3 regions of the Candidatus Clostridium eludens genome follow, and region 3 is predicted to be linked to each of the others. Evidence: riboswitches for the same ligand, from Rfam matches in the RefSeq annotation. Region 3 holds a riboswitch; each other region holds the start of a gene.

Region 1 (6,768 bases), on a different contig from region 3:
GGCTATATATGGTTGGTTTTTTGAACAATTTATAGTCAAGCAGGGACAATATTATGCAAATAATGGAAATGGAAGAAAGGCAGCTCCAACAGCTGTAGAATTCGATAAAAATGGCTCAGGATTAAAAATACTAAATGAATGGCAGGAACTAGTCAAGTCTGGTAATGCAGGTAATTTTGGAAGAAATGAAGATGATACGGAAAATGCATTTATAGCAGGTAAAACGGCAATATATATTGAATCAACAGCAGATTTATCTGCCGTGCTAAGTGGAGTCGGCGGAAGGTTCCAGATTGGAACTGCATTTTTGCCATCATTTGATGGAGTACAGGATGGTGGTGTTTCGATAGGAGGAGCTTCATTATGGGCAATGAATAGTAATGATAAAGAAAAGGAAAAAGCAACCTGGGAATTCATAAAATACATGGTATCACCAGATGAACAGGCTTACTGGGCTACACAAACAGGATATTTTCCTGTGACTAAAAAAGCCTATGATGTTCAATTGATGAAGGATAATTTAAAGCAGAAGCCTCAATTCCAGACTGCAATAGATCAGCTTCATGCATCACCAGCTGTAGCTAAAGGAGCACTTATGTCAGTATTTCCTGAAGCAAGGCAGACTGTTGAAACAAATATAGAGCAGATGCTTCAAGACAAACAGACTCCAGAGGAATGTGTTAAAAACGCAGCAAGTAGTATAAATACAGCCATACAAAAATATAATAAAGAAAACAAAAAGTAAAGAGGGAACTTTAGGTATGATTAAAACTTTAAATATTGCACATAGAGGCTTCAGTGGATGTTTTCCTGAAAATACTATGATGGCCTTTGAAAAAGCAGTAGAAGCAGGTGCAGATGGGATAGAAACAGATCTTCATATGACTAAAGATGGCGTTATAGCCATTTGTCATGATGAAACTGTAGATAGAACCACAGATGGAACTGGATTTATAAAAGATCATACTTATGCTGAAATAAGAAAATTTAATGCTGGAAAGGGAGAAAAAATTCCAAGTATAGATGAAGTTTTAAATTATATAAAAGACAAAAATTTACTTTTAAACTTAGAACTTAAGAATGATATTATTGAGTACAATAACTTAGAAAAGAATACAGTAGATAAAATATATGAATACAAACTAGAAAAAAATGTAATAATATCTTCTTTCAATTACTCTTCTATACAAAAAGTGAAGCAGTATGATAGTAATATAAGCACAGGGTTATTGTATGATTACCATATTTACAAACCCTGGAAATATGCAAAAAAAATCGGAACTAACGCGCTTCATCCATTTTTTTTACTGGTTATGAATAAAAAAATAGTTAGTGATATTAAAAAGAACAACATACGTATAAACACATATACAGTAAATGAAGAAAGATATATGAAAAGACTTATAAATTTAGGGGTGGATGGTATCATAACCAACTATCCAAATGTGCTTCAAAGGTTGATTCATTAGAGAATGATATTTAATAGGAAGGAATATGATAGAAATGGCGGATCTATCCTTAAGACATATATATAAAATATATTTAGGCGATGTTGAAGCAATTAAGGATTTTAACTTAGAAATAAAGGACAAAGAATTTATAGTGTTTGTAGGTCCTTCTGGCTGCGGAAAATCTACTGTCCTTAGAATGATTGCAGGTCTTGAAGAAGTAACCAAGGGAGAGATTTACATAGGAGGTAACCTTGTAAACGAGGTAACACCTAAAGATAGAGATATTGCTATGGTCTTTCAAAACTATGCATTATATCCACATATGACTGTATATGAAAATATGGCCTTTGGACTTAAAATTAGAAAGATATCAAAATATGAAATAGATAAAAAAGTTAAAGAAGCAGCAGAAATATTGGATATATCCCATTTGTTGAGTAGAAAACCTAAAGAATTATCTGGTGGCCAAAGACAAAGAGTTGCTATGGGAAGAGCTATAGTAAGAAATTCAAAGGTGTTTTTAATGGATGAACCACTGTCAAATTTAGATGCTAAATTAAGAGTTAGGATGAGAACGGAAATATTTAAACTTTACAAAAAATTGCAGACTACGTTTATATATGTTACCCACGATCAAATAGAAGCAATGACACTTGGTACAAGAATTGTTGTAATGAAAGATGGTGTTATCCAGCAAGTTGCTACTCCACAGGAAATATATAATCATCCCGTAAATATATTTGTAGCTGGATTCATTGGAAGCCCACAAATGAATTTTATACATGCTAGGTTGAGATACATAAATGGAAGACTTAAAGCTTTATTTGAAGGTGAAGAGATAATTCTAGGGGATATTATGTCTGAATTTCTAGACCAACGAGGTTATGCAGATAAAGAAGTAATAGTGGGAATAAGGCCTGAGAATATAAGCCTTATGGAAGAGGATACCAATAGTCAAAATTGTGGAATAGAATTTAATATAGATTTAACAGAACTTATGGGAGCGGAGAGCTATGTATATTTATCTAAAAATAAAATTAATGTAATAGCCAGAATAAATGGTATAGTAAATGTTAAGTCAGGTGATAAGCTAAAATTAGCTCTAGAGTCTAATAAAATTCATATTTTTGATAATGAAACACAACTAGCAATTTTATAGTGGGGATGTAGTAAGCGAAGTATTAATCCTTTCGGGTTTTATACTGGCAACATGTTCAGTAATCACACCCTAATTTTATTACAATAGATTAATGACCTCAGCAAATAAGTTGAATGGAAATTTTTACATTGCAGCAGTATTAAATAAGTCATGGAGAAATACACTTGGGTAATTTATTGCAATAACACAATTTTCTAAGTTTTAGCTCTTTGATAAAGTATCACTATACCAGGAGATTAGAATAGTATATAAAGACCACGTTGAAGTAATATATTCTACGTGGCTTTTGACTTTTGAAGAAAAGTAATCCACAATGCTATACTAATAGTTTAGCTTAACAAAGTCTTATTGGTAATCATCACTAAAATTATTCATGTTGATTACCAATATTTCGATTCTTGTAAATGCAAAAATGCTAATTTAAAAATTCTATAATACCAAGTATTATTAGCAATATACCTGAAAATAATGGTGCATATTTACCGAAAAGTTTACCTAATACATGATTACCTATAGCTTGACCGAATATAATTGTAAGGATACTTAATATAAATGTAGATACGACTGTAAATTGAATACTAACTCCTGTTATACTTGCAGCTACTCCAGTTCCTAAGTTGTTGAAGGTTAATCCGAATGCTACAAGGATGGATTCTTTCATGCTTATGTCACCAGAGTTATCTGAATCTGATTTTTCAGCATATTCAATCATATCATGAATATTTTTCAAGGCAAGTTCCTTTGACTTGGTATTGTTTATAAGCTTTAATATGCTCTGAATTACAAAATATACTCCCAAGATAACAATAGCTACGGCACCTAAACCATTAGCTATATAGTGAGGCAAAAATTTTGATATATACGCCCCAATTGACATAGATAAAAAAGTTCCGGTAGATGTTACAACTGCTATTATAAGATTTGCAATTATACTCACATTTATTCTCTTTATTCCGTAAGCTATTCCTACAACTATATTATCCAGGTTAGAGGATAAGCTAAACAATAATGCAGATAAAAGCAATGCCATATGTGTTCTCTCTCTTTTTATTAGTTACATTATAATATATGGATTGTAAATTTATATGGTGATTAAGAATTTATAAAGGTCTTTTTAAATTATGCTAATAGAATTTTTATTACATCGTATTTTCCTTATTAAGTTGTATAATTAAAATATTCTTTATTAATAAAAATGTAAATTGTTATCAATTGATAATAATAACTACATATATATTATCAAAAAAAGTGTTTACAATAGAGAATTCAAAGCATATAATAAACGTGAAGTTATTATCAAATGAAAGTAAAGAAGGTAATAAAATAATTGTTAGGTGAGGCTCCTATGTATAGGATATAGGCTACTGCCCAAAAACATCGAGAGATGCCAATGGGTCAACAGGTACTACCGAATTAAGGTTTTACTTAATGTAGCTGGGGTTAACTCAAAGCCACATAGTGCTAAAGCTCAACGAAGAAATAATAATTTGTTGTTTTGACGAGCTTTTAAAGGCTCTTTTTTATTGTATAAATTACCTTCATATATTTGTGTAATAATACATATAAAAATAATTTTAAATTATAGGTCCAAGGGAGTGATGAATTCAATGGAAGATGGCTCGCATTATAAATATGGCCATATAAAAATTAGAAATTTGTTGCTGAAAAATATAATAAGGGTGTACTTGCATTAAACTTTGCATTGTTCACCCTGCAGGAAAAGGAGTGTGTTCAATGCGATTTAGAAGTGCTTATCTAAGTAGAATATTAGGTAATAAAATTTATACGGCTAATAAAGAAGTTATAGGAACTTTGAAGGATTTAGCTGTTGATATAAATTTTCAAAATCCCAAAATTACGATTGCTGTTATCAAGGCAAAAGAAGGGATAAAATTTATTGATTTTAATAATATTGATGTTTCTAAAGAAAAAGGACAATATGTTTTGACATGTAATAAAATTGAAAGTAAAGATTTAGGTAACTATATGCTATTGAAAAAGTTTGTCTTGGATAAACAAATTATTGATGTTAATGGCAGAAAAGTAGTTAGGGCTAATGATATTAGATTAGTTATATTACCTTATGGTATGTTTGCTGTAGCAGTAGATATCGGTATTGATGGATTATTGAGAAGGATTGGAATTGCTAAACCATTAAAGAGATTGGGATTTAAAGTATCTAGTAAGCTTATGATGTGGGATGATATTCAGACAGCTTTTACATCAAAAGACATTTTACTTTCGAAAACTTATAATAAATTATCTACACTTCACCCTTCAGATCTTGCGGATATAATTGAAGATTTTGATGTAAATACGGGGGTAATCATTTTCTCAAGTTTAGATAATGCAAAAGCTGCAGATGTATTAGAAGAATTAGAAGAAGACGTGCAGGTGAGATTGCTCAGAAAACTACCTACAGATAAGGCAGCTGATATCCTAGAAGAAATGCCAGCTGATGAAGCAGCTGATGTATTAGATGGACTAAATGAAAATAAAGCAGAAGAATTGCTTAGCAATATGGAAAAAGAAGCTTCAGATGAAATAAGAGAACTTATGGAATATGAGGAATATCTGGCTGGAAGCCTTATGAATACTGATTTTATATCATGTCCAGCTGACTATACAGTAGCTGATGTAATAAATGACATCCGTGAATCAGTAAATGAAATTGATCAAATTTATTATGTTTATGTTGTAAGTGACACTCATAAACTTATTGGAGTAGTATCTTTAAGAGATTTAATTATTTCTGACCCTGATAAAAGATTAGGAAATATTATGGCTAAAGAACTTATATATATGAAGGATACAGATGAAACAACCGGTTTAGTTAAAGCTATATCAAAATATAATTTATTTGCCATACCTATAGTTGATGAACAAATGCACCTAAGAGGAACCGTAAATATAAATGATGTTGTTCATGAATTTACCAAGAATAACAAAAGATACAGATAATTGGGGGTGAGAATATGAATGCAAAAAGAAAAACATGGATAGGAAATTTATTAATATTTTTAAGTATTTTAGGTCCTGGAATTATAACAGGTAGTGTTGATAATGATGCAGGTGGTATTACAACATATTCTGTAGCTGGTGCAACTTATGGTTATAAATTACTTTGGTCATTAATTCCATGTTTCATAGTTCTTCTTGTGGTACAGGAAATGAATGCTAGAATGGGCATAGTTACAGGAAAAGGTTTGGCAGACTTAATTAGAGAAAATTTTGGTGTTAAGGTAACTTTCTTTATATTCATTGGGTTAATTATTGCAGATATAGGAAATACAGCTACTGAGTTTGCAGGTGTTGCAGGTAGTATGCAAGTTTTTGGAATAAGCAAATATATATCGGTGCCACTAGCAGCTATTGCCGTATGGATTTTAGTTGTAAAGGGTACTTATAAGACCACGGAAAAAATATTCTTGATTTTTAGCATATTTTTGTTATCATACATTGGTTCAGCAATTCTTGCTAAACCAGATTGGCATGAAATAGGTAGTGCTTTGGTTCATCCTACTATTGAAACTAACTTTGATTATATAGGTATGGTTATTGGTATGGTAGGAACTACTATTGCACCTTGGATGCAGTTTTATATGCAATCAGCAGTTATTGAAAAAGGGCTAAAAATTGAAGACTTTAAATATGAATTCTGGGATGTAGTTGTTGGTAGTATTATTACAGTAGTTGTTGCTTTCTTCATAATTGTAGCTTGCGGAGCAACACTTCATAAAAGTGGAATTCAAATAAATGAGGCTAAAGATGCCGCAGTAGCATTAAAACCACTTGCTGGGGCCTTTGCTTCTCAAATTTTTGCTTTTGGATTGTTTATAGCTTCTATTTTTTCAGCTACAATACTTCCGTTAGCTACAGCATTTTATATTTGTGAAGCTTTTGGTTTTGAAGCTGGGATAGATAAAACATTAAAAGGAGCACCAGAGTTTTTTACGTTATTTACTATAATAATTGTTATTGGAATTGGCATCATATTGATTCCGGGAGCACCTTTGATTCAGATAACATTGTGGTCACAGATTATAAATGGTGTGTTATTGCCAGTAGTTTTAATTTGTATGATGCTTATGGTAAATAATAAGGAAATTATGGGTGAGTACGTAAATAGTAGAGTTAAAAATATAGTTGGATGGGTAA
Region 2 (6,768 bases), on a different contig from region 3:
TAGGAGGTGCTGGCGAATTAAACTCTATAGCACTAGCTCATAAAAAAGATATTAAAAATGCATTGCATAGGGCAAATGAATTAGGAGATATAATTGATAAAATATTAAATGGCTTGGGAAAAACTACAGAAGGATATGTAGAATATTGTAAAATGAGGGCTGAAATTATAAAAGGAAAAATGTTAGTTCAATATATGGAAACTGAAATAAATGAAGAATTATTTTTAAATAGTTTGGATGATCTAAATAGTGATGATGATATAGATGATAATGATGATATAAAAGGAGATGAAGAAGATTAGGTATACAGTATACTTGACCTAATCTTTTATGAAAAATCATAATAGTTATATAAATTTAATAAAATCAAATTTTTTTAAATTTATGGTTAGATATCATAAGATAAGAAAGTGCTATAATTAGTAAAATTGTAATTTCTGAAGGAAGTGGGTGGTTTAAAGTAAGTAAGCAATAGAGTGATATAAACATACCTGTAAAAGTTATAGGGATACCCAAAAATTGTCCGTCAAAATCAGTAACATTAAATCTTGCCAGTCTATAAGCGCCACATATTGGCAGCAATAATACTAATAAATATCCTAATAATCCTAAATATGAAAAATTATAAATGTTAAAAACAAGAACTGAAGGGGCTACACCAAACGAAACTAGGTCCGCAAGAGAATCTAATTCTTTACCTAGATTACTGGATACATTTAAAAACCTAGCAATCCTCCCATCATATCTATCGGCTAAACATGCAAGTAGTATAAATACACCAGCCCATATATAATTTTCTTCAAAAGACATCATTAGAGACATTACACCACAACTGAGGTTAGTAAATGTGAATACGTTAGGCACAGAACTTTTTGCTATTTTAGCCACTGTGATCACTCCTTAAAATAAGAAAATATTTTTATTGTTTTAAATGAGTAAAAAGTATATAATTACATAAGCTAATTATAACCTATTTTAATAAAATAGTTAAGTGTATAATATACATTATATTATAGTTGCCTTTTATTTGGTTTATTTTTTAGGTTTCTCTTACAACTTTATAGTATTATGATTTAAATAATAATACATTTAAATATAGAATTTTCTTTATGCATTTAATAATAGATGTTAGTTATTATAAAAATATGGCTGAAACTAATTTTTGCTAAAAAGGATAGTTAAAAACTTATGGGGTATAATAAAAAAAATATTATAAAATATGTAGTGAATATTTTGTTATTTATATTAATTGTAGCTATATTATTCAACCATAGAAGACATTTCCATTGTATAAACATGGGAAATATTAAAAGATATATACAAAGTTATGGTAGGTTTTCAGCCTTAGTTTTTCTATTACTTTATATGTTGAGACCTATAATGTTTTTAATGCCTGCATCTTTAATGGCTATTATTGCAGGGAATATTTTTAATTATTATGTAGCTGTTCTGCTAAATATGATTGGATGCTTTGGGTCAGCCACAATAGCGTTTTTTCTGGCTAGATTTTTAGGCCGTTCATTTGTAGACAAGTGTCTGAAAGGTAAAGCCTTAAAATTTAATAAAAATATAGAGAAATATGGTTTTAAAATTATGACTATAATGAGACTGTGTTTTGTATTTCCGTATGATCCCTTAAGTTATAGTGCAGGTCTTACAAAAATTAAATATAGAGACTTCATTTTAGGAACTTTAGTAGGTGTTTTCCCTGAAATTGTAACTTACTCTTTGATGGGAAAGCATTTGGGAAATCCTTTTTCATTTAAATTTATATTGCCTATAATGATTTTGTTTATTATAGCATTCATTTCGGTGTATACATATAAGAGGTCCAAAAATACCAGTATTTATAAGTAATATAGCTCTTTAAATTAGGAGATAATAAATTTTGAAATCTAAAATTTAGAGGGGTGTTATAATGAAGGTTAAGAATATAATGACTAAATCTGTAGCTAGTTTAAATCCCGATGACACTGTACAAAAGGCAGCACAAGTCATGCAGGAAAATAATGTAGGATCTATCCCGGTGTGTCAGGGAGGAAAGGTTATAGGAATTATAACGGATAGAGATATATCTATAAGGGCAGAAGTAACTGAGGGTGCTGGTTCTAAAACTGTAAGGGATATTATGTCATCAAATCCAGTAACAGTATCACCAGATATGGATGTACAAGACGTTTCTAGAATAATGAGTGAAAGACAAATAAGAAGAGTTCCGGTAGTAGAAAATAATAATATAGTGGGTATAGTGTCTTTAGGTGACCTGGCTGTAAATCCTAAATCTAATAATCAAGCAGGAGACGCACTAAGTAGTATATCTCAGCCAAGTAATTCACAGTTTTAGAGATTAATAATTTGTAAATAAATCCACAAGAATTGCTGAGTAATCTTGTGGATTTATTGTTCGTGGTGATATAATTATGTTACGCTATGCATTTAATAATAAGTTTATCATTTAGGAGAGTTAACATGAATAAAGTGAAATTTATTTATAATCCATATTCTGGGGAAAAGGCTATAATATATAATATAGAAAACGTTATTAAGATACATCAAAAATATGGATATCAAATAATACCTTTTAGGGTCAGCTTTGAAGCTGATATGAAAGAGGCTTTTAAAGACATAGATCAGACTTATAAATATATATTAGTAGCTGGAGGAGATGGTACAGTAGATACTGCTGTAAACCATATGAAAAAATTAAATATAAATATACCTATAGCTATACTTCCTGTAGGTACTGCTAATGATTTCGCTAAATTTATAGGGATGTCAGAAAATATTCAAGAGGCTTGTGAACAGATAATAAATAGTATCCCCAAAAAGTTAGATTTAGGAAAAGTAAATGATAAGTACTTTATAAATGTAGCCAGTACAGGTTTATTTACAGATGTATCGCAAAAAACAGATGTAAATTTAAAAAATACAATTGGGAAATTAGCTTATTATGTTAAAGGATTAGAGCAACTTACTAATCTTAGAAAGTTGAAAGTAAAAGTAAAGTCTGAAAATGCAGTTTTTGATGGAGATATGTATCTAATGCTTATATTTAACGGGCAGACAGCAGGGAATCTTAAGTTTGCATATAAAGCTAAAATAGATGACGGACTTTTAGATATAATTATAATAAAAGCATCAATGATAAAAGATACTATTGCACTTTTTATAAAAATGCTTCGGGGAGATCATTTAGAAAATACATCAGGACTTATATATTTTAAATCAAATAAAGTAGAAGTATACTGTAAGGAAGGCATAGTAACTGATATAGATGGAGAGAGAGGTCCTGATTTTCCGCTTATGGTGGAGTGCATAAAGGGTGGAATAGAAGTTTTAGGGATAAAACATAAAATTCATAAATAGGCTTAATGCAAGTTTTTCTTTAAAATAGTAATATGGACTAGGTAATATTAATAAATATAAGTTAGGATACTACTAAAAATAGGGAGGATACATGATAATTTATATTTTTTTATTACCGGTTATGTTTCTAATGCTAATTCAAGGATTGGTTTGGACTAAATCTCTACCAGGTAAAATAAAAGTAATAACCTTTATTATTATTATAGCTATGATATTTAGATATATTTCAATTTCTATTATGCTTTTTGCTACTAATATGAAGTATTTATATATGCTTAAAATTCCGTTTTTTTTAAATTTAATTGTAGTTCCTATGATAGTGTTTACTGTATTATACATTTTTATTAGAAAAAATAATATTAAGTTTTACTATATATTTATAATATCTATAATGTTGATTTTACTATATATTTTTATTATGTATAAATGTGCAGCTGTATTGCAAATTGTAGAAAAATCAGTATACACATTAGTTTTCTTGCAGCATATATATATATATTGGACATACATAGTGTTTAATACTTTAATAATATTTTTTGTTTTAGGATTTGTTAATAAAAAAGGTGTAAACAAATTAGGAATATATTTAGTATTGCTAGCGGCTTTTGTGACCGTAATAGAATCTATATTATGGTTTATGGGTATAAGGATTTTAGTAGAAAATATACTTGGGGATATATTCTGGGTAATTGTATTAATTTATGCATTAAATAAAGTTAAGAAAAATTTAGTAACTAGATTAAATTAGGCTATATAGGAGAAGTCAGTTGTTATAAGTCTATATAAAAACTCACAATGTTTAAGGTAATTGAAGATATACTATGAGATGTGCCATGAAAATGAGCAAACTTACAATAAATTAATGTAATGAGTAAATATAAATAAATTTTATATTTACTGTTGCATTTCAATGAATTTGTAATATAATTAATAGTAGAGAATAAATTATATATATTTTTATTATGTTAGGTGAGGCTCCTATATAGACACATGCTGCTGCCCGGAAACATCGAGAGATGCCAATGGGTCAACAGGTATTACCGAATTAAGGTTTTACTTAATGTAGCTGGACAAAGTTTAGTCTAAAGCTATATAGTGCTAAAACTCAGACGATTTAAAAGTTTTAGTTTAATATGGAGCCCTTAGGGCTTTTTTTAGTTTATTTGCATATATTTAAATTTTTTAATTTAGGTGGTGTGTCAAATGGAAAACGGACCGTATGGAGGTCGGTGTATTTTAAAACAAAAATTTAGAAGGTATACAGGGGATTATTTTAGATAATTGTGTAAATTGGTTTTATAAAATATTTCTCTGTATATTGAAGGAGGAATATTTATGAAAAAATTATCTAGTTTCTTTTTGAGTAAGATTCTCTGTAGAAAAATTTATGATGAATTCAATGAATATGTAGGAAAATTATGTGATATTTACGTTTCTGTTGATGATGGAATACCAAAGGCTATAGGGTATAAAGTAAAAAAAAAGTCAGAAGTATTTAACTGTGAGTGTAAAAATATAAATTTTTATGAAGATAATGATAAGGTAATAATAAAAGGAGAGGGAATAAGAGAAATAATACTGCAACGATATTCGTATCTTTTATCAAAACATTTACTGGATAAACAGATAGTAGATATAAATGGGAAAAAACTTGTAAAAGTTAACGATATTAGGATTACAGAAATAGCAGGAGAATATAGAGTTGTAGCTGTTGATACGGGAGTTTTGGCTTTAGGAAGAAGGTTTGGTCTAGAAGGGGTTGTAAAAAAGTGCTATGATTTGTTTGATAAAAAACCTGAAGATAGCTTAATAATATGGAATAATGTGGAGTCTTTGGAAGTTATAAATGATAATTTAAAGTTGTGTATACCATATAAAAAATTATCTAAGCTTCATCCGGCAGATTTGGCGGATATACTAGAAGATATGGATATAAACTATAGGAAAAGAGTTTTTGAAAGTCTAGATGAAAATTTAGCAGCAGATACTTTAGAAGAGATAGCTCCAGAAATGCAGGTAGATATTTTGGAAAATTTAAGTCAATCTAAAAGGGATGAAGTATTATATAATATGCCAAATGATGAAATAGCAGATATTTTAGAGGAAGCTGATGAAGAGACTGTTGAAAAAATACTTTTCAATATGAAAAAGGAAGATGCAGAGGAAGTAAAAGCTCTTATGGGTTATAAAAAAGAAACTGTAGGAAGTATAATGAATAAAGATTTTATTTCTTTTAATATAAACATAACAGTTAGGGAAACTATTGAACTTTTAAAGGAGATTAAGCCAGAAGACGAAGTATCTTATTATATATATATTATTGATGATAAACAAAAACTTCAGGGGGTTGTGTCTTTAAAAGATTTAATATTATCAAACTTTGAAGATAGATTGAAAGATATAATGGAATGTAGTGTATCTACAGTGAACCATAATGAAAATATTGATAAAGCTATAGAAATTTGTTCAAAATATAATCTCTTTTCACTGCCTGTATTAGATGATGATGAGAGATTATGTGGTATAGTAATAATGAATGATATAGTAGAAGATATATTAATACCTAGCTGGAGAAAAAGATTGAGGAAAGTAGGGTAGGTAATATTATTGTTAAAGCTCTGGAAGAATACTATTAATAATCACCAAAAGGGTGAAATTAATAGTATTTTTTTTCATGTATTTTTTACTATATTTGTGCACAAACTAGATTTACATAATAAAATATCAAAAGGAGAGATGGCTATATGGTAAAAAAGATTATTAAGTTTAAAATAGAATTAATACTAATATTAATTATAATGTTTACATATATATCTACTTCTTTATTTTTACTTCCTTATAATAATGCGGTAAAAGCTGTAGCTTATTATTATGGCTCAAGGGGAAATGTAGTTACACAAGTACAGACAAAGCTCAGAGATTGGGGATATTATAATGGAAATGTAGATGGAATATATGGATATCAAACTTATACTGCGGTAAAATATTTTCAGTCCAAAAATGGATTGAATGTGGATGGAGTAGTTGGAGATGCTACTTTGTCAGCGTTAGCCATAAATGTGGCTGGAAGCAGCGGTAGTGAAAGTAATAATCAAGATGTAATACTATTGGCACGTTTGATAAATGGTGAGGCTAGAGGGGAACCATATGAGGGGCAGGTGGCAGTAGGAGCTGTGATTTTAAACAGGACCAGAGATCCTAGATTTCCATCCACCATAGCTGGAGTAATTTACCAACCAGGAGCTTTTACTGCTATAGTAGACGGTCAGGTACATGCTAATATGCAGCAAAGTTCTATAAATGCGGCCAGAGATGCCTTAAATGGCTGGGATCCTTCAGATGGGGCAGTATATTATTTTAATCCGGATACAGCAACTAGTTCGTGGATATGGTCAAGGCCTC
Region 3 (6,768 bases):
ACTGTTTTAGGCCTTGTTTTCAAAATATCTAGTAATAGTGAAATTAGTAATTCCATATTAAATAATAAGCAATTACCTGTTAAACAAATATGTATTTATACTGGATTCAACAGAAAATTTATTGATAAATGGAGAAAATATATTATTGTTTTATTTGTAATATTTAACAGTGAGAAATTTCTTTACATAAAGTCTTATTTAAATATAAAAGTGGGTGAAAATGATGGGTAAAAAAGAGGGGATAGTAGTAAGTATAAATGGAAAATATGCTAATTTGCTTACTTCTTGTGGCGAATTTATAAAGGTAAACTGTAATGGAAAGAGGCCTAATATTGGAGAAAAATTTAAAGGTGATGAAGTTTTTCATAATTTTTTTTATCTTAATGGAAAAGCAATAACAGCTGCAGCATGTATAATGTTTATACTATTTGTAGGTGCAGGCACAAAAGCTTATTATAGTCCTGTAGCTACAGTTCTAGTGGATATAAATCCACATATTGAATTAAAGGTAAACTTCTTAGACAAAATTATTTTCTGTAAGGCATTAAATAATGATGGAGGTAAAATATTAAGCCACATTAAGATAAATAATGTGAATATCAATAATGGTTTAGAAATGATAATTGATGAATCTAAAAAAGATAAATTTATTAATGAGGATTATGTGAAAACAAAAACTATTTCTATTAATATAACTGGTAAAAACATAGATGTTTCTGAGTTTAAGTCAAATGCAGCAGCTTCTAATTTAAATGTTAAGATTCAATCCAATGGCAATGTGATTTTAAACAAGAATTTAAATAAAAACTCAAATAGTAATTCTAATGGCAATGCGAAGATTATTGATAGTGATGCATTTAATAATGGATTAAAAAATGTGAAGCCATCAAATAATAATATCAATAAGAACAGTTCTCAAAGCCAAAATGGTTCTACAAGTACAACTAATTCTACCTTAGATAAAAATAATGATGAAGGGGAAAATAATTTAAAACAATCTGGATATTCAGATTGTAATAAAATTAAAGAAGATCAAAGTTCTCGGAAAAGAGCTGATAGAAGTCAGGGAAATAATTCCGATAAAGGGAATCCATCTAAACAAAATTCTAGTTCAAATAGCCATAAATGAAATATTAGCATTTATATACAATGTTAACAAACTAAAAACATTATATAAAATATATATTTATTAATTAAATTCATTCGATAATTTAGTTGATATATACTTGAAATAAAGTTTTTTAAGCTTGCTTCTTAAGAACAAGAAAAGAGGCTTAATGGAAAATGAAGTAATTTTTGGAGGTAAGTTATGACGGGAAAGACACATGCAGCGGTGGGGCTTTGCGGAGCAGCGTTTTTATTAGTTCCTAAAGCAAGTATAGAAACTTCTATCATAGGTTTGGGGTTTGTGGTACTGGGCTCATATGCCACAGATGCAGATTTGAAAATGTCTAAAGCTGGACATGTTATAAGTGATATTATTCACATGATTAGTTTGTTATTAGGCTTATATTTGGCAGATACATATTTGTTTCATTACAATGTTATGAAGTTAATAAGTAAAAATATGCCGGGGCAGCTGAAGGTGATAGGTATTTTATTTATAATTGCTTCAATTGTTTTGGGAAGAATAACAGGGCATAGAAAATATATGCATAGTTTGCTAGGCTTTACAACTATAAATATAGGAGTATGGCTGATTGCAGGAAAGTTTGTTATCTGGTTCGGACTTGGATATGCACTGCACATGGTATTGGATTTATTAAATGAAAAGCCGGAACATTTACTGTTTCCATTACCGGTGGGAGACCTTTGTTTTTCACTTGTCAGTTCTAGGGGGATAGCAAATGCCGCTATATCTACCATTAGTTATGCAGGTTTTTTGTGTAAAATAATATATGTATACAACTTAAAATATTTTCATATACACTTCTAAATAAAACAGACAGCTTATCTTATTGATGGGCTGTCTATTTTACATCTTTAAATTACAAAATATGTATTTATTATTGACTTTTGTGTAATTATGTAATATATTACATTTATTAAAAATATTGAATTTTAGAAGGAGATAATTTTGGTGAGAAAAAAATTTGTAATAATAAATATTTTAATATTAAGCTTCATTCTATTAGTACCTAATATGGTAACTGCACCTACAAATGTAAGAAATGTAGGTGGTTCAAATAAAATAGCACATTCTGACTTAATTCCTGCATTTTATTGTGTAAACAATAGTATAAATATTAGAAGTGAGCCCAATACCAGTTCAGCAGTTTTAGGTTCTCTATATTACGGAGATGTAGTTGACATTGACGATACTGATTATTATTATAATTCTTTTATCAAAATTCATCATAATGGTATTATAGGTTATGTTCATGCTGCTTATTTAGATAGTGTAGAATAAGATAATTACAGAGAACAAATGTATTTTTATTATATTCCCAATTACACTAAACATAACTTTATATATTTAGTAGAGCATAAATTATTGACTATAGCTATATAGAATATTATACTTGTATGGAGGACATACTTATTGAACGGGTTGTTAAAATTTAAGAGCATATTGTTAGGTGAGGCTCCTATATCAGATATATGTTACTGCCCAAAAATATCGAAAGATGCCAATGGGTTAACAGGTACTACCGAATTAAGGTTTTACTTAATGTAACTGAGTTAAACTCAAAGCTGTATAGTGCTAAAGCTCAACGAAAGATATAATATTAGTTGCAGTTTTATAGAGCCTTTTTTGGGGCTCTTTTTATTTTTTCTTAGGAGGTGAAGTCAATGGAAGCAGACCCTAGTGATTTATGTATAAATAAAATACAACTATCAAAAATCAATGAATGTGGAGAAGTCTTGTTTCAATTGATGAAGCCCAAAGATCATTCTCCTGCATTGTAATGTAGGGAGGTAAAATTAAATGAAAAAGAAAAACAAACTCTTATTTATATTAGGTATTATTGGTCCGGGACTTATAACGGTTAATGCCGGAAATGATGCTGGCGGTATAGCCACATATGCAACTGTAGGTGCTTCTTATGGATACAAAATGCTGTGGGGTATTTTACTAATAACATTTAGCTTGGGCGTAATCCAAGAAATGAATGCTAGGATGGCTGTAGTTACGGGAAAGGGATTATCTGATTTAATTAGAGAAAACTACAGTGTTAGATGGTCTTTTTTCGCAATGAGTGTATTATTTATTGCTAATTTTGGGGTATGTATTGGAGATTTTGCAGGTATAGCTGCAAGTTTAGAGTTGTTTGGAATTACTAAATACATTACAGTTCCCATTATGGCATTTTTGGTGTGGTTTGTGATAACTAAGGGTTCCTATAAAAAAACGGAAAAAGTTTTTTTGGCATTTACTTTTGTATTTTTCACTTATATAATAACTTGTTTTAAAGTTCATCCAAATTGGAATGAGGTTGCTAGGGCAACAGTTACACCAACTATAAATTTTAACAAAGATTATATTTTAACTTTTATAGGAATGATAGGGACTACAATAACTCCCTATATGCAATTTTATCTCCAATCCGCTGTGGTGGATAAGGGATTAAGCATTAAAGACTACAAATACGAAAAGTTAGATGTATATTTAGGTGCTATTTGGGGAGATTTAGTTTCTTTTTTTATAATTGTGTGTACAGCAATGACTTTGTTTAAAGCAGGTATCAAAATTAATAATGCTGAACAAGCTGCTATGGCGTTAAAGCCTCTGGCAGGTAACTATGCTACAATACTTTTTGCTGTTGGATTATTTGGAGCTTCCGTACTTGCTGCCATGGTGATTCCACTTTCAACTACTTATGCTATATGTGAATCATTTGGATTTGAGAGCGGTCTAGATAATTCATATGATGAAGCGCCAGTTTTTTATGGTATCTTCACTTTTATGATTGTATGTAGTTCAGCATTGGTGTTGGTGCCTAAATTGTCGCTAGTTACTATTATGATTGATACACAACAGGTTGCTGGTATGTTATGCCCTGTAATTTTAATCTTTATGGTATTATTAATAAATAATAAAGAACTTATGGGCAAGTATGTAAATAATAAATTGCAAAATGTAATAGTATGGATAACGGTAATATTTATCATTACTTTATCAGTAATTCTGTTCATATCTCCAGTGTTAAACAAGTTGATTTAATCTAATTGCCATTATATAGTGGTTTTTCAAGTTTGGCAAAAATATTTTCTATGTAATTCTTTTATTATACATAATTGAATCAAATTTGAATATATAGATAATATTAGTGGTAAAGGAACTCTCCTATATGCAGCTGTTAATAGAGCTGTATGCAATTTAAGCTTAAAGTGAGAGTTATAAAAAATTAATTTGGGAGATGAGATCTTATGCATGATACTATATTACTGAGTAAAATATCACAGGGTTTAGATAAATGCTGCAAACAAGGAAAAATTTCAAAGATAAATAGAATGTCTGTTATTGTGAATAAAAATAGCCATATCAATCCTTATAATTTACTAGAATATCTTAAAAACTATAATGAAAATTTAATAGATATTTGCACAGAAATAAAAGTTGAAATCGGAGATTTACCAGATGAGACTGCTATTATTAGAAATATAGAAGGTGACTCAATTGAATAACAGCCGATAAAATGACTATTAACTGCTCCCTAAAATATATTATGTGTTAATATATTTTAGGGAGTTTTTGTTATACCCCCCCAAAATTTTAATTTATCACGTATAATGTTTATAGATGAGGTGATTTTGTGCAAAATATCAGTCACTTGTTCTATGAAAATAGAAATGAATTTATTAATGAAAATAAAAATTTTATATATAAATGTACCTATAGTATTTCAAAAAAATATCTCCAATGGGAAAATGATGATGAATTAAGTATTGCCTTGATTGCATTTAACAAGGCCTGTGATAATTATAGTGAATCTAAGGGAAACTTTTATGCATATGCAAGGATTATAATTAGAAATGCGTTAATTGATTACTTTAGAAAAAATAAAAATTCACCTTTGCTTACTTTTGATGATGGTGATTATATGATGGAAAAATTGGATAACGACAATTCAATATCCAAATTTGAGTTAGAATTTGAAAATAAAAATAGAGCAGATGAAATTATTGAATTAAATAAAGAACTTAAAAAATATAAAATCAATTTTATTAGTCTTGTAAATAATAGTCCCAAACATAAAGATACAAGAAATGCTGTTTTAGACCTTGTTTTCAAAATATCTAATGATAGTGAAATTAGTAATTCCATATTAAATAATAAGCAATTACCTGTTAAACAAATATGTATGTATACTGGATTGAACAAAAAATTTATTGATAAATGGAGAAAATATATTATTGTTTTATTTACAATATTTAATAGTAATAAATTCCTTTACATAAAGTCTTATTTAAATATAAAAGTGGGTGAATATAATGGGTAAAAAAGAGGGCATAGTAATAAGTATAAATGGAAAATATGCTAATTTGCTTACTTCTTGTGGTGAATTTATAAAAGTAAACTGTAATGGAAAGAAGCCTAATATTGGAGAAATATTTAAAGGAGATGAAGTTTTTTATAATTTTTTTTATCCTAATGGGAAAGTAATAGCAGCTGCAGCATGTATAATGTTTATACTATTCATAGGTGCAGGCACAAAAGCTTATTACAGTCCTGTAGCTACAGTTCTAGTGGATATAAATCCACATATTGAATTAAAGGTAAACCTCTTAAACAAAATTATTTCCTGTAAAGCATTAAATGATGATGGAAGTAAGATATTAAGTCAGATTAAAGTAAATAATGTGAATATCAATAATGGTTTAGAAATGATAATTGATGAATCTAAAAAAGATAAATTTATTAATGATAATTATGTGAAGACAAACACCATTTCTATTAATATAACCGGTAAAAATATAGATGTTTCTGAGTTTAAATCAAATGCAGAAGCTTCTAATTTAAATGTTAAAATTCAATCTAATGGCAATGTAATTTTAAACAAGAATTCAAATAGTAATTCAAATAACGCTAAAAAGACTACTGGCAATGATATATTCTATAATATTTTAAATAATGTAAACACATTAAATAACAAAAGTAATAATAAAGAACTAAATATTAATAAAGAGTTAAATGTCAGCAAAGAGTTAAATGTTAGTAAACAACTGAATGGTGGTAAGAAGTTAAATACTAGTAAAGAGCTGAATAATAATAAAAAACTAAATAGTAATAAAGAGTTAAATAGTAGTAAAGAACTAAAGGGTAGTAAAGAATTAAATAATGATACCAATAAGAATAGCTCTTCAGGACAAAATCATTCTTCCAGAAAAAATGATTTTATTTTAGATAAAAATAATAATGGTGGGAAAACTAGTTTAAGACAATCTCCAGATGTAGATGGCAATAAAATTAGAAAAGATGAAAATTCTCAGAAAAAAGATAATAAAAGCCAGAATAATAAACATGATGATAAGTGGAATAATAACTTTAATAAGAGTAATACATCTAAACAAAGTTCCAGTTCAAGTGGTCATAGATGAAACATACATAATTTTTATACAATACAGGAGGAATATTGACTTTAAATGTAGAATTATGTGACATAAGGAGGGATAAGATGCAGCAATATAAAACTTTAAACATATTAGGAACTGAAGCTAATCCATTAGTTACTATGGAAAATGTATTTGGGGATATAACTTTAGCATTTAATTTTAATAAGGTTGCTGATGAAGCAGGAAGTGAAATAAGTAATCCATTCAAGG

Evidence for each region. A riboswitch is a leader RNA that binds a small molecule or an ion and turns the genes downstream of it on or off. The one in region 3 is predicted to bind magnesium.
Region 1: it holds a riboswitch for magnesium, as region 3 does, so the genes downstream of both, ACJDU8_RS09105 (magnesium transporter) here and ACJDU8_RS00135 (Nramp family divalent metal transporter) in region 3, are expected to answer to the same signal.
Region 2: it holds a riboswitch for magnesium, as region 3 does, so the genes downstream of both, ACJDU8_RS10980 (magnesium transporter) here and ACJDU8_RS00135 (Nramp family divalent metal transporter) in region 3, are expected to answer to the same signal.

The regions. Positions count from the first base shown of each region.
Region 1 covers NZ_JBJHZX010000011.1:68,321-75,088, forward strand. The annotation lists gene ACJDU8_RS09085 (ABC transporter substrate-binding protein) at 1-745, shown strand, start outside; gene ACJDU8_RS09090 (glycerophosphodiester phosphodiesterase) at 762-1,469, shown strand; gene ACJDU8_RS09095 (ABC transporter ATP-binding protein) at 1,504-2,610, shown strand; gene ACJDU8_RS09100 (manganese efflux pump) at 3,026-3,640, opposite strand; M-box (ykoK) riboswitch at 3,930-4,098, shown strand; gene ACJDU8_RS09105 (magnesium transporter) at 4,345-5,571, shown strand; gene ACJDU8_RS09110 (Nramp family divalent metal transporter) at 5,586-6,768, shown strand, end outside.
Region 2 covers NZ_JBJHZX010000014.1:102,651-109,418, reverse strand. The annotation lists gene ACJDU8_RS11010 (hypothetical protein) at 1-302, shown strand, start outside; gene pssA (CDP-diacylglycerol--serine O-phosphatidyltransferase) at 367-888, opposite strand; gene ACJDU8_RS11000 (TVP38/TMEM64 family protein) at 1,189-1,857, shown strand; gene ACJDU8_RS10995 (CBS domain-containing protein) at 1,919-2,344, shown strand; gene ACJDU8_RS10990 (YegS/Rv2252/BmrU family lipid kinase) at 2,470-3,366, shown strand; gene ACJDU8_RS10985 (hypothetical protein) at 3,458-4,114, shown strand; M-box (ykoK) riboswitch at 4,321-4,490, shown strand; gene ACJDU8_RS10980 (magnesium transporter) at 4,702-5,964, shown strand; gene sleB (spore cortex-lytic enzyme) at 6,111-6,768, shown strand, end outside.
Region 3 covers NZ_JBJHZX010000001.1:38,778-45,545, reverse strand. The annotation lists gene ACJDU8_RS00155 (sigma-70 family RNA polymerase sigma factor) at 1-231, shown strand, start outside; gene ACJDU8_RS00150 (anti-sigma-I factor RsgI family protein) at 221-1,129, shown strand; gene ACJDU8_RS00145 (metal-dependent hydrolase) at 1,310-1,936, shown strand; gene ACJDU8_RS00140 (SH3 domain-containing protein) at 2,081-2,410, shown strand; M-box (ykoK) riboswitch at 2,565-2,730, shown strand; gene ACJDU8_RS00135 (Nramp family divalent metal transporter) at 2,930-4,165, shown strand; gene ACJDU8_RS00130 (hypothetical protein) at 4,372-4,629, shown strand; gene ACJDU8_RS00125 (sigma-70 family RNA polymerase sigma factor) at 4,758-5,444, shown strand; gene ACJDU8_RS00120 (anti-sigma-I factor RsgI family protein) at 5,437-6,543, shown strand; gene ACJDU8_RS00115 (hypothetical protein) at 6,579-6,768, shown strand, end outside.